One region of the Chroogloeocystis siderophila 5.2 s.c.1 genome, then DNA from elsewhere that is predicted to be linked to it. Evidence: riboswitches for the same ligand, from Rfam matches in the RefSeq annotation. Region 1 holds a riboswitch; each other region holds the start of a gene.
What was found. A riboswitch is a leader RNA that binds a small molecule or an ion and turns the genes downstream of it on or off. The one in region 1 is predicted to bind cyclic di-AMP.
Positions count from the first base shown of each region.

Region 2: linked by a shared signal. The riboswitch ahead of NIES1031_RS18415 (universal stress protein) and the one ahead of ntrB (nitrate ABC transporter permease) in region 1 are both predicted to bind cyclic di-AMP.
Region 3: linked by a shared signal. The riboswitch ahead of NIES1031_RS01055 (hypothetical protein) and the one ahead of ntrB (nitrate ABC transporter permease) in region 1 are both predicted to bind cyclic di-AMP.

Region 1 is NZ_MRCC01000014.1:48,712-52,754, forward strand. Features, by position in the region: gene NIES1031_RS16740 (ABC transporter substrate-binding protein) at 1-519, opposite strand, end outside; gene ntrB (nitrate ABC transporter permease) at 551-1,387, opposite strand; cyclic di-AMP (ydaO/yuaA leader) riboswitch at 1,495-1,643, opposite strand; gene NIES1031_RS16750 (sensor histidine kinase) at 1,874-3,097, shown strand; gene bchD (magnesium chelatase ATPase subunit D) at 3,210-4,043, shown strand, end outside.
Region 2 is NZ_MRCC01000016.1:122,847-126,889, forward strand. Features, by position in the region: gene NIES1031_RS18410 (Dps family protein) at 40-582, shown strand; gene NIES1031_RS18415 (universal stress protein) at 650-1,318, opposite strand; cyclic di-AMP (ydaO/yuaA leader) riboswitch at 1,420-1,562, opposite strand; gene NIES1031_RS26105 (hypothetical protein) at 1,611-1,739, opposite strand; gene NIES1031_RS18420 (tetratricopeptide repeat protein) at 1,748-2,440, shown strand; gene NIES1031_RS18425 (hypothetical protein) at 2,602-4,043, shown strand, end outside.
Region 3 is NZ_MRCC01000001.1:225,697-229,739, forward strand. Features, by position in the region: gene dhaL (dihydroxyacetone kinase subunit DhaL) at 1-181, shown strand, start outside; gene NIES1031_RS01050 (YcjF family protein) at 213-1,730, opposite strand; cyclic di-AMP (ydaO/yuaA leader) riboswitch at 2,037-2,175, shown strand; gene NIES1031_RS01055 (hypothetical protein) at 2,314-2,514, shown strand; gene NIES1031_RS01060 (DUF937 domain-containing protein) at 2,900-3,451, shown strand; gene NIES1031_RS01065 (hypothetical protein) at 3,566-4,043, opposite strand, start outside.

The sequences.
Region 1 (4,043 bases):
AAACTCAGCTAAATTACGGTTATACTCCTGCCAAGGACGCAAGCCTGATTCCCACATTGCTTGATTCATCGTCATTGCGTTACCGTGACGGTGAATTGTCATCGCAGCACACAAGGGTGCATGACGCGCACCTTCTGCACCTATACGGGCATTTGTGACAGCGCCACATACCACAGGAGAAGCATCAAGGCGACCAAAAATAATGCCATCGCGAGATGTACCCCAGCTTGCCTCACGACTAAGTGTGACATTTAAACCATATTTGCGAAAAAACCCTTTTTCCCATGCCACCGCAAACGGTGCACAATCATTGACAGGGACGTATCCTACAGTAAGGTTAGGTTTTTCTAATGTTTGTGGATCGACGACTTGTTCCACTGCCAAAGCAGCAGTAGATAGTCCTTGAGGTGCGCGATTAGCATTAATAGCACACGCAGATAATGCCGCACTACCTGCTGTCGCACCCATTCCTAAGAGAAAGCTTCGCCGACTCCAATAGTTCTTGTCGGTATAATTCATATCAGCAATTAGTAGTCAATATTAATAGTTCTTAACTTTTCGGGCGATGCGTTACCAATTCCTGAATATTGCCCACAGCATAATCAAGCACCAATCCTGTTAAGCCAATAACTAATACAGCTAGGAAGACTGAACTTAAATTGAGGCGACTCCATTCATCCCAAACAAAAAAGCCAATACCAACACCACCTGTAAGCATTTCTACTGCAACAATTACGAGCCATGCAATGCCGAGACTGATTCTTAAACCTGTAAAAATGTAAGGTAAACTCGCAGGTAAGATAATTTTGGTAATCTGTCGCCAACGCGGCATTTCCAGCACTCGCGCTACATCGATATAGTCTTTATTAACGCTAGAAACTCCCAAAGCTGTATTGATAATTGTGGGCCATAGTGAAGTGATGAAGATGACAAAAATAGCAGAGGGATCGGCTAAATTAAAGATAGCAAGCGAAATAGGTAGCCATGCGAGTGGCGATACAGGTTTGAAAATTTGAATTAAAGGATTGAGGGCTAGCAAGGCTTGTTTAGACATCCCAATCAGAAAACCAATCGGTATGGCGACTAAAGCACCTAGTCCAAAACCAATTAATACCCGTCTTAAACTTGCCAGTAATAACCAACCAAGTCCTAAATTTCCAGGTCCCCGTCGGTAAAATGGGTTCAAAATGTAGTCTAAATTGGCAATGAGTGCCTCAACTGGGGTAGGCATTAAGTTGGTTAAGAAAGTGGCAATAAACCACCACAGAATAATCACTCCTAAGAAACCAGCAGCAGGAAGTAGAACAGCATCCCGCACTACAATAGGTCGTACTTTTTTCCAGGTACTCTGTCCTGCAACTGCTAAAACAGCAATCAGGTTAAACACTATTAAACTCCCCTCAGGATTAAAAGCAGGCACAAAAAACTATGTGCTTTACTACCTAGGAATACTGACGAGAGCAAACTATTAGTAGTAATAGGAATGCTAACTCTTCAGTCTCCTCTCAATGCCTACGAAGTTAGCTGACGGGCTAGGATAGAGAGTTATCCCTCTGCACTTAACAGATACGCCCCAAAACTTTGGTTCCTCCGCTCTAGACTTTCCTTACAAGGCAAAAGTCTAGATTAGGCTGACTTACTCATGATAATTTTTACTACCATAGCACAGGGGTGCCACAATATCAAGATTCGTTACGTCTTAAGGATTTTCAGGGTGAACTTTATAAAGTTGCGATCGCTTCTAGCACTGCGCTGTACGATTGCCACAAAGCATGAATCAGGCTCGCGTCAATAATTCAGTGGGCGATCGCTTCACAATTACACTAAGTTAAGACAAGTAGACTTGCTTCGTGCTGTTCTAAATACTGCCAAAATGTTTGATTTTAGCCAGATATTGCTTGATAAAAGTGACACAATCATTGAAAACTGGGTAGAAGCTGTACGCCGAGATCGGCAGATTGAAAGTACTGAAGGTATGTGCTACACAGCAATACGCAATCACGTACCTTATGTCCTCAAAGCTATGGCTACAGTGCTATCAAAAACGACAGAGGATGATCTTCAAACCCTAATTGAGGCAAGTTTAGTACACGGCATTCACCGTGCGGAAGAAGGTTTTGACCCACTGGAAATTGCCCGCGAGTATCGTTTACTAAGACGAGCAATTTTCTCAGCATTAGAACCAGATTTACAGCAAGTCTTGTCAACAGAAGTTATTCGAGTTTTTCGCCTCATAGATGCAGTTGTCGATGATGCGATCGCGCGTTGTTTTCAAAGTTATGTAGATGAGCGCCTACGCGAATTACAGCAACTCCAATCGCAGTTAACACTACACAATCAAGAACTGACACGCTTAATTCGGGCAAATCAAGAAAACTTCTCACACCTTGCCCATGAACTCAAAAATCCTTTAACCTCAATCATTGGTTATTCCGATTTATTTATCCGCCTACAAAACAAAACCGAAGTCAAAGATAACTATAAAAACATTGAACATATCGAACGCGTATTGCGCAATGGTAGACATTTGCTGCGCCTAATTAATGATGCGCTAGAAATATCGCGGTATGAAGCAGGGAAAATGACACTTCATCCTGCACCAACCGACACGTGCGTCGTTATCCAAGATGTGCTAGATATGCTACAACCGATGGCGCAAGAAAAAAATTTGCAGATCGCTGTAGACTTAGCAAACGCTCCGAAACAAGTCATCACAGACGCGTTACGTTTTCAGCAAATTGTTACAAATTTGGTAAGCAATGCCATTCGTTACACCCCCGCAGGAAGTATAACCATCAAATGTTATACACTAGAAGACAAATGGGCGATCGCCGTCAGCGATACCGGAATTGGTATCGCCCCCGAAGATCAATCAAGAATTTTTGACCCCTACTACCGCGTTAGCGACATTCCAGAATCACATCTACCAGACAGCACTGGGTTAGGACTCGCAATCGTGACTCGCTTAGTTAAACTTTTGCAAGGCGAAATCAAACTTGTTTCCCAACTTGGAATCGGTTCAACATTCACGGTAATCTTACCAATGGAAGTAAATGAGAGTTCAGAAGTCGGGGATCAGAGATCAACGTCAAAATAGTACTGTTGAGTGTTTTAATCTGCGCAAAGATGTGCAAGATATAAGCATTCCCATATTATAAAATACCCCTGACCTCTGACCTCTAACCTCCGATCCCTCTTTAGTAAAAACAATGCCTGTACTCAACACCTCCTCAACTGTGACAGCATTTCCCTTAACCGCTGTTGTTGGTCAAGAAGCCATAAAATTAGCACTGCTACTCGCAGCCGTCGATCCAGGCTTGGGAGGAGTCGCGATCGCAGGTCGTCGGGGTACGGCAAAATCAGTGATGGCACGCGCCCTGCACGCACTATTACCCCCAATTGAAATCGTCAAAAGTTCGATGTGTAACTGCGATCCTAACCGCCCCGAAGAATGGGACGATCAGTTAAGAGACATCTGCGATCGCACACAAGTAGAAACCGAAGTTATTCCCGCGCCGTTTATCCAAATTCCTTTAGGCGTCACCGAAGACAGGCTATTAGGCTCAGTTGATGTTGAACAGTCAGTCAAACAAGGAGAAACCGTTTTTCAACCAGGATTACTTGCCCAAGCGCATCGTGGCGTTCTCTACGTCGATGAAATTAATTTGCTCGATGACAACATCAGCAACCAGCTACTAACCGTTTTAACCGAAGGACGTAACCAAATCGAACGCGAAGGCATTAGTTTTCAGCATCCTTGTCAACCACTCTTTATTGCTACCTACAACCCCGAAGAAGGCGCACTCCGCGAACACCTCCTTGATCGTATTGCGATCGCACTTTCAGCAGATGAAGTCCTAGGAATCGACGAACGCGTTCAAGCCGTCGAACAAGCAATTTCTTATGCGCGATCGCCTCAAGAATTTCTCCAGCAATACAGCGAAGACATCGATAGTCTCAAAACGCAAATTATCCTAGCGCGAGAATGGTTAAAAGATGTTCGCATCAGCCACGAGCAAATCGCTTATCTCGTTGATGAAGCC
Region 2 (4,043 bases), on a different contig from region 1:
ACTATGTATGGACGAACAAGAAGAGTAAAACCAGGAATTATGCGTAAGATCAATATTGGTTTATCTGACGAACAACGCGCGGGTGTAGTTGAATTACTTAACCGCGACTTATCTGACGCGTATCTAGTTCTCATCAAAACTAAAAAGTTTCATTGGGATGTCATTGGTCCCCAATTTCGCTCACTCCACGAAATTTGGGAAGAGCAGTACACAGCTTTAACCGAAAACATTGATGCGATCGCTGAGCGCGTACGTGCATTAGGTGGTTTTCCTGTCGGTACCGCAAAAGGTTTTCTAGAAAACTCTACTATTAAAGAGCAAGAAGACAATATTCCCCTAGCTACTGAAATGGTTGCTCAGCTAGTAGACGATCACGAGCAAATTATCCGCAATCTACGCGATCACGTTGATCAGTGTTCTGAAGAATTTCATGATGAAGGTACATCTGACTTTCTTACAGGCTTAATGGAGCAGCATGAAGAAATGGCATGGATGTTACGCTCCTTTATCGAAGGCGAATCTTTAAAAGCAGATGGTTCTAAGCCTGAGGCTGAAATGAAAGTTCCTGCTCAAGTAAAATAATTGGGCGTTGCTGAACAGAAGTATGATTTGCTCTCCTCGCCCCCAAGCCTGGGGAGCAACTGCTTATTTAGTGAACGCAAGCAAGTGTCTTTCCTGTGGCAAAGTCCATACCTAGAACAGCGCACGGAAAATCATTACCAAGTTGCTGAACAATAGGGTGATTTGCTGAGTTGCAGCCTAAAAATAGTAAAGCTGCATCTTCTGACTCCACAACGGCTCTAAGTTCTTGAGCGACGTCACCAAATCGCAGATGAGTCACAAGCGAACCTCGCCATTCTGCTGCAAGGCTTTTTGCTTGCCATAAAATCAGGTCAGCTTGTTCAAATAAATCGGGAGATGTAATGCGCGGCTGTATTGCTATTTTCCAAGGAGATGAACTTGCTACCGGTTGAAATGCTATTTGGGCTGATTGCTGCAAAGGCTTCTCGTTGTAAAATCTGCTGATATCAAAGGCAGGAGAAGTTGGACAATGATGCCGCTGAGCGTGTTCTTCGGCAACATAGACTACACGAACAGTCACTTGCTTTTGAGTCGCTAAGCGAGTTTGATGGGCAATCCATAGTGTCAAATCTAAAGCTGTCTGACTGTTAGGAGAACTGTTATAACCAACAACAAGGTTAACAGATGTGGTGATCGCATTTTGACGATGCGATGCTGGTGGTAGCAACATCATTCTTTCTATGGCATTCGTACCCATTGCGCTTTGTAGACGCGCGAGCATTGGCTTGATATTCATGCGTTTAGATAACCTTATGTCAAAAGCAGGTACAAAAAAACTGAGCAGTACGAGCCTCAGACACTGAATGAGATACAAGACATTGTGACAATGCTTACTCTTCAGTCTCCTCTCGATGCCTACGAAGTTAGCTGACGGGCTAGGACTGAGAGATGTCCTTCTACCTTAATTGGGCTGATTAGATAATTAAGGCTTAATAGATACGCCCCATAACTTGGTTCCTCCGCTCTAGCTTTCTTTCAATGCGTTAAGTGACTACTTTAAAAGAAGTATCTAGATTAGGCTGACTTACTCAAACTTTGTAGATCGTATCATCAATCATGACATCAATCAACAACAAGAGCGATCGCGCTTCAGTTGATTGCACAAACTCTAAAATTATTGGTAAAAATCTAAGATGAAAAGATAACGCCTCAGGCATTTAATGCGATGAACCATAAGTTCAAAGTAGTTGCATGGATTAAACCTTTCGGGTACTTAGCACTCGGTCTAACAGTTATTAGTACATCTCGTACGGTGCTCGCTAAAACATCTGCAACAAATCACAATCACAGCAATGTAATTGCACGCCGAACCGCATTGCCAACTCAGCAAGAATTCCAGCTAGCGCAGATGGGCGAAAACCGAGATGAGGAGCGAACTCGATTCATTCAAGCTGCTGATGCTTTATACAGTCAAGCGAAATTTACCGAAGCCGAGGAACTTTTACGTAAGTTAATTGAAAGATATCCAAAGTATGCTGTCGCGCACTACAAACTGGGAAATGTACTGTTTCGTCAAGAAAAAGCCGAGGAAGCGATCGCTGCCTATCAACAAGCAATTGAACATAATTCGCGCTATGCCTTAGCTTATAATGCGATCGGTATGGTTTTAGCACGTCAAGGTCGATGGCAAGAAGCAATCGCTGAGTATCAAAAAGCACTAGAAATTAATCCTGAGTATGGTGAAGCTTTGACACATTTGGGACAAGCATTTTGGCAACAGGGAAGACGCGACGAGGCTTTAGCATCCTTAGAAAAAGCTTTGAGTATCTTTAAAGCCCAAAATCGCCTCGATCAAGCTTATCGGCTAGAACAACTGTTAAGAGACTTAAAGTCAGATGATGACCCTTCTGTAGCATAAAGTAGATTATTCTCAAGTTAGATGCCAGCAAGTCCAGAAGACGTATACTCTGTAAGAATTCGCTAAAACAACAGTCATTCTGTTTGGATTTATACCACTAGACTGAGCGATCGCTATTTGAGATTGCTTTGAGAGTATACGCCTATAGAGGGATTCTTTGCATGGTAGATGCACAAACAACAGAGAACGAAAAATTTCTTGGTGCAGGTAGATCTGGACAGGTTTTCCTGATCAAGAGTCAAGATGAAAGCATTGCTAGAAAGATATTTGCAGGCGACAAGCTCACTAAATTGGTTCACTATGTTTTTCTAGGAGCGCCTAACCCTTATATTTGGAATGAAGATATCATTCAATGTGCATACTACCGCCGTAAAATTTTAGGTGCTTTAGTTGAGTATTGGTTTGATTCACAACTGAAAGTCTCAGATGCGATCGCTACTGATTGGAATCAAGAGCAAAAAGCATATCAAATCGATACAGAATTTGTTGATGGTAGAAGCGTTTCACTATCTCAGCCTTTTACTCGACTGCGAAAACGCGAATTACCTGATTTAGTCCATCAAATAATGATACCACTTCAACAGAAGTTAATTGATGCAGGATTTGATGGTTTGGTTTGGCAAGCAGGAAAAGGAAATCCAGTTGCGTTAAATAACTTTTTATTGACAGACGTAGAACATAATGACACAAATGGTAAATTCAATTATTACTATGCTTGGATTGATTTAGAATCAGGTGTTCCTGCACTTGCTCCATTAAATGTTTTAAAGCTTTTTACATACTATATTCCCATGTCATTTAAGCATGGGCAACCTTTATTTGATGATGCTGATATCAGAACTTTAAAAAAATATTTAGAGAAACACAAAACAGAAATAACAGAGAAGTTAGGTAGAGATAAATATACTGCAATTATTGCAGACACTAATAATTTAGACCAACATCAAAGTAAATGGAAATCGCTCAAGCGAGTTGAGCGAAGTATTCATTACCAACTCAAAAAAGGTAAAATTAATCAACAACAAGCACATTGGTATTCTCGCCATATTGGACAGTGGTATTTAAGAGAAATTGTTAGAGCTTGGCAAAAAATATTACGGTTGATAGTTAAATTACCGCTTAAAATAATTAACAAACTAAAGAAAATTCCATTTCGACGTTTTTTTTCACAAACCTGGAGAGTTTTAATTTCGCAACGTTATCGTCTACAGTTTACTAGAGATTTAATTAGCGATCGCATCGATGACTGGCACGACCGAAAACAACTGATTTTCGAAGAAGCAGAGTTTTTGAAATCACGGTTAGATAAAGAACACGGAAGTGGTTATTTAGTTGACTTTAGTATTCACGTTGCACTTAAGATAATTATCCAATCATTAGAGTTTATCGTAATTCCTTCTCTTTTTGCACTCGGAGTAATCGATGAAATAGGTTTAGGGTTTTTGTTTGTCGCTGATGGACCTATTTTTAGATCGATTTACACAGGTTACAGAAGTATTCAAGCTTTGTTAAAAGGTCAAGAAATACCCTGGATTGCTTTTGTTGTTGGTTTGATTCCCTTTGTGGGTACTGTTGCTTATCCGTGTCAACTTGTTTATTCAAC
Region 3 (4,043 bases), on a different contig from region 1:
AATTCAACAAGCAACCGCCGCCGCCGAACAAGGAATGCAAGCAACTATCCCCATGCTGGCAAAAAAAGGTCGCGCCAGCTACTTAGGCGATCGCAGCATCGACCATCAAGATCCTGGGGCAACATCTGTATATTTGATGCTAAAAAGTTTATCCGAAGTCCTTGGTATGACGAGTGATTAGTGGCTAGACACGCCAATTACCGATTACCAAGTTACGAATCAACTTTAAGCGGTTTAATTACGCGGGCGATCGCTTCTTGCACGAAAGCTTTGATAAACTCATCGCGGCGGTTAAGTTCAAATTGACGCTGTACTACCTCAGTAATTCCACCGTCACCCCAATCTTGATCGTGACGAAAATACTCGATAAAACTTTTACCTGCAATTCGCGTCAAATACGCAGCAGTCACGCCTTGAATTGCACGACCAACGACAAACGTCGCAACATGAAATTGTAGTGCTGTTGATAACAGTTGAATTGCCCCTTTGACAATCCCCAAACTTGCAAGCGTTTTTGCTAAAGAAAGTGCCAACTCTTTACCGCGTTCTAAATTCAAATCGCTGCCGTAGATTCTCCCGATTTCGACAACCATTTGCGCATTCACCGCTGCGGTGGCGAGTAAATCAACACCTGGTAACGGCGTTACTGTGACAACACCTGCACTAATCCATTGAAAACGGTCTACAACCTGATCCGCTTGACGACGCCGCTGAGCATCAATAATCTGCCGTGCCTCTTCGCCGAGTCGTTGCGATTGCAGTAAGATATTGTCTGCGACTAAATCTTCACCCTCAGTACGTAAAACCGCAGCCATGCGGCGCAGTAACGGCATAATATCTGGTTCAGGCTGAAAAATTTCGCCATTTTCTAACGCGACAGGTTGCGGATTCGCAGCGATCGCCACAATATCCGTTGGTGCAATAAAGTTTTTAACTCGTTCGCGCAGTTGGGCGAGGATTGTTTCGCGGTCTATGTCAGTGTATAAATCGGTTTTATTCAAAACTAAAAGCGATCGCTTGCCAATTTCTGCCAATGTCTGCAACGGTTCGTATTCCGAACGCCGTAAATCGTTATCTACAACAAACAACAATAAGTCAGCTTCAGTAGCTAATTGTCGTGCGAGTCTTTCGCGTTCTGTTCCGGCGACTCCTGCTTCTAAAATTCCTGGCGTATCCGTAATCAAAATCCGGCGTTCCATGCCTTTGAGCCGCAAGCTGTAAGTTTGTCCTTCCTGTGTTGTTCCCATTGGTGCTGCGACTTGTCCGACAATTCGCCCAAAGATCGCATTCACGAGTGAAGTTTTGCCCGCTGAACCTGTTCCAAAGACAACGACTCGCAACGCACCGCGCGATAAACTTGCTTCAATTTCCTGCGATCGCGCGAGTAACGCTTGACGCGCCACTTCATCTTGAATTTGTGTCAATTGCTGTTGGATTGCACGCAGATTTTCCTCCGCAACGTCCGTGCGGTCTTCGGGAATTTGAATTTGCCGTTGCGCCCGTCGTCGCGATCGCCTTTCACCGCGTTGGACAATCGCGATGTAGTAGATAACTACACCGATCAGCAAGACAACCAAGGCGACAATCAGAAATAGCAGCACATCCGCCAGGAACGGCGAAGTGTAAGACAACTGCCATAACAACTGTGACAAGCTAGCAAACAGCCACAGCAACAGCCCGACGATAACAATTAGGGCAATCAGCAGCATTACGATGCGTGGAAAAGGCATTGTCTTAGAGTCACTACAACGCAGGAGATGCTTTTGATCTTAATCTGCTTGCTGTTGTCCTGACTGCGTCAGGGGTAATAGGGCGATCACAACAAGGCGTTTTGAAACTTTAGAAAAATTTAATATAGTTCTGAAAGTTAGATGCGGTTAAGGCTATAGCTTGACTCAATTTTGTGTATCAAGATATTACACTAGCAATTTACAACAAAAATGATTGCGCAACAAAAGCAATTCCAGTATATTTGGTATAGCTGATGAGTTATTACCATGGATATAAAGTATCCATTTGCTACTAGCGATCAGTTGTTTAGTGGGTAGCCTAATCTTCTACCGCTTGCGTTGAAGAACGGAGGAACCAAAGTTCGGGGCGAATCTCTATATAAGAGAAAGATACCTTCCAATCTTAGCCCGTCAGCTAACTTCGTAGGCAATGGAAGGAGTACCTGTGGCATTAGCTTTATATTTTATATAAGCAATTGTCCTAAGGGTCTCTTCGCAGGTATCCCTTAATCAATAATTTGGGTTAGCTGCTGACCTTTCGGCCCACCTCGTCCGTCGCTACATGTAAACAGAGGTAAGGATAATGAATTACTACAAACAGTGGATCTTACTTGCAAAGCAAGAATTGAACGGTATCGTCGTAGACTACACCGATCCAGAAGGAAATCACTACAGCGAACCATTTTGTTTTCAGACGCTTGATGAGGCAATTAGCTATGGTCAAGCCTGTATTGACCGTCTCATTCGACTCCGATCAAAATCTTTAATGCAAGCCGAGTCATAGTGTCTGTACAATTTTACTGATTCAAATTTGCGGCTTCTCGCCCCTCTCGCTCTTTCCTAATTATGGCTACCGTGTACACAAATAGTCGGTATCTAGCAAAGTCCCTGGCGAACCGCCCCCCAGCCCACGCCAGTTCCTACAACAGGAGACTCGGTGTCCTCACGTAGTGGGGATTGGGGTTTCACCCCGCTTTCACCGATGCAAGGGGGTGAAAAAGCTTGGAGCGACGCCAGTCTAAATTTATGTGTACACCGTAGCCCAATTAGGGGGAGAAAGTAAGGAAGAACGTTACCGCAGATTTGAGCAAATTTTCTACTGTTAGCTAGAGGTCGTCAGCTTGTTGACTAGGGAAAATTGAAGTCATACATGATATAAGTATAGACATATGGGACTTTTTGACCAAATTCTTGGTGCAATCAATAATCCTTCGCAGCAAGCAAGTTCTGGACAGCTAGTTAACATTCTGAATACAGTACAGCAGCTAAGCAATAGCTATCACACAAATCCATCGACGATGCAATCGTTAATGTCGATTGTAGGTAATTACGTTCGCTCAGGACTACAGCAAAAGCGTTCTAGAGATGGTTACGACCAAACACAAGCGTTTGTCAATCAATACAGCGGTGCATCACCAAACCCGCAAGCGGTTTCTGGGTTGTTTTCTCAAAGTCAAATTCAACAACTCGCACAATTTGCCGCACAGCGCACAGGTTTGAATCCAAATATGATTGTGCAAATGCTACCTATTTTAGTGCCTGTTGTGCTAAATCTATTGCAAAGCGGCAGCCGCGTACAAAATGCACCAGTTGCTAATACTCAAACTAATAACCGAAATACCGTATTAGATACTTTCTTAGACGCCAACGGCGATGGCGAGGTAGATATTGCTGATGCTATACAGCTTGCAGGACGTTACCTTGGTCAATCGCGTTTTTAATCGCTTGAGCAATTAGCAATACTCACTTTTATAGCAGTGGTCAAGATGGTTAGGACAATAGGAGAGTTTAGAACTATTCTGACCTCTGAACCCTGACCCCTGATCTCTGTAATACTATCGAGAAGCAATTTGTTCGCCTGCCCAAAGTTTCATTTGCTGTAGTCCGAAAACAATAGGTTGTTCTATGCTTGTTGCGGGTGTTGTTTGACCGTTTTCTGCCACTGTCCACATCTGCCAATGCTCATCACCTAATTCACCGACTCGGAAGACAACTTGATCGGGGTCAGTTTGACTCCAGCCGAGTAGGATTGACATGGCATGGTCGTGATAAGTTTGTGCTGGCGCAAGTGTTGTTGTTTGGTTTTTGTATCGATGCCAAATCACAGCATAGTCAGACACATCAGAAGTATTAAAGAAACCTTCAAATTGACGCGCGAGTAAGCGATCGCTCGACTTTGACCAACCGATGGGAGACAAAATTGAAATAATTCCTGGTACTGCTGATTCTCCACGGATCAATAAATGCAGCGCTAAGGGAGATGAAGCTTTGACTTCTTGTAACTTTCCAGTGCGCAAGTTTTCTAAAAACATG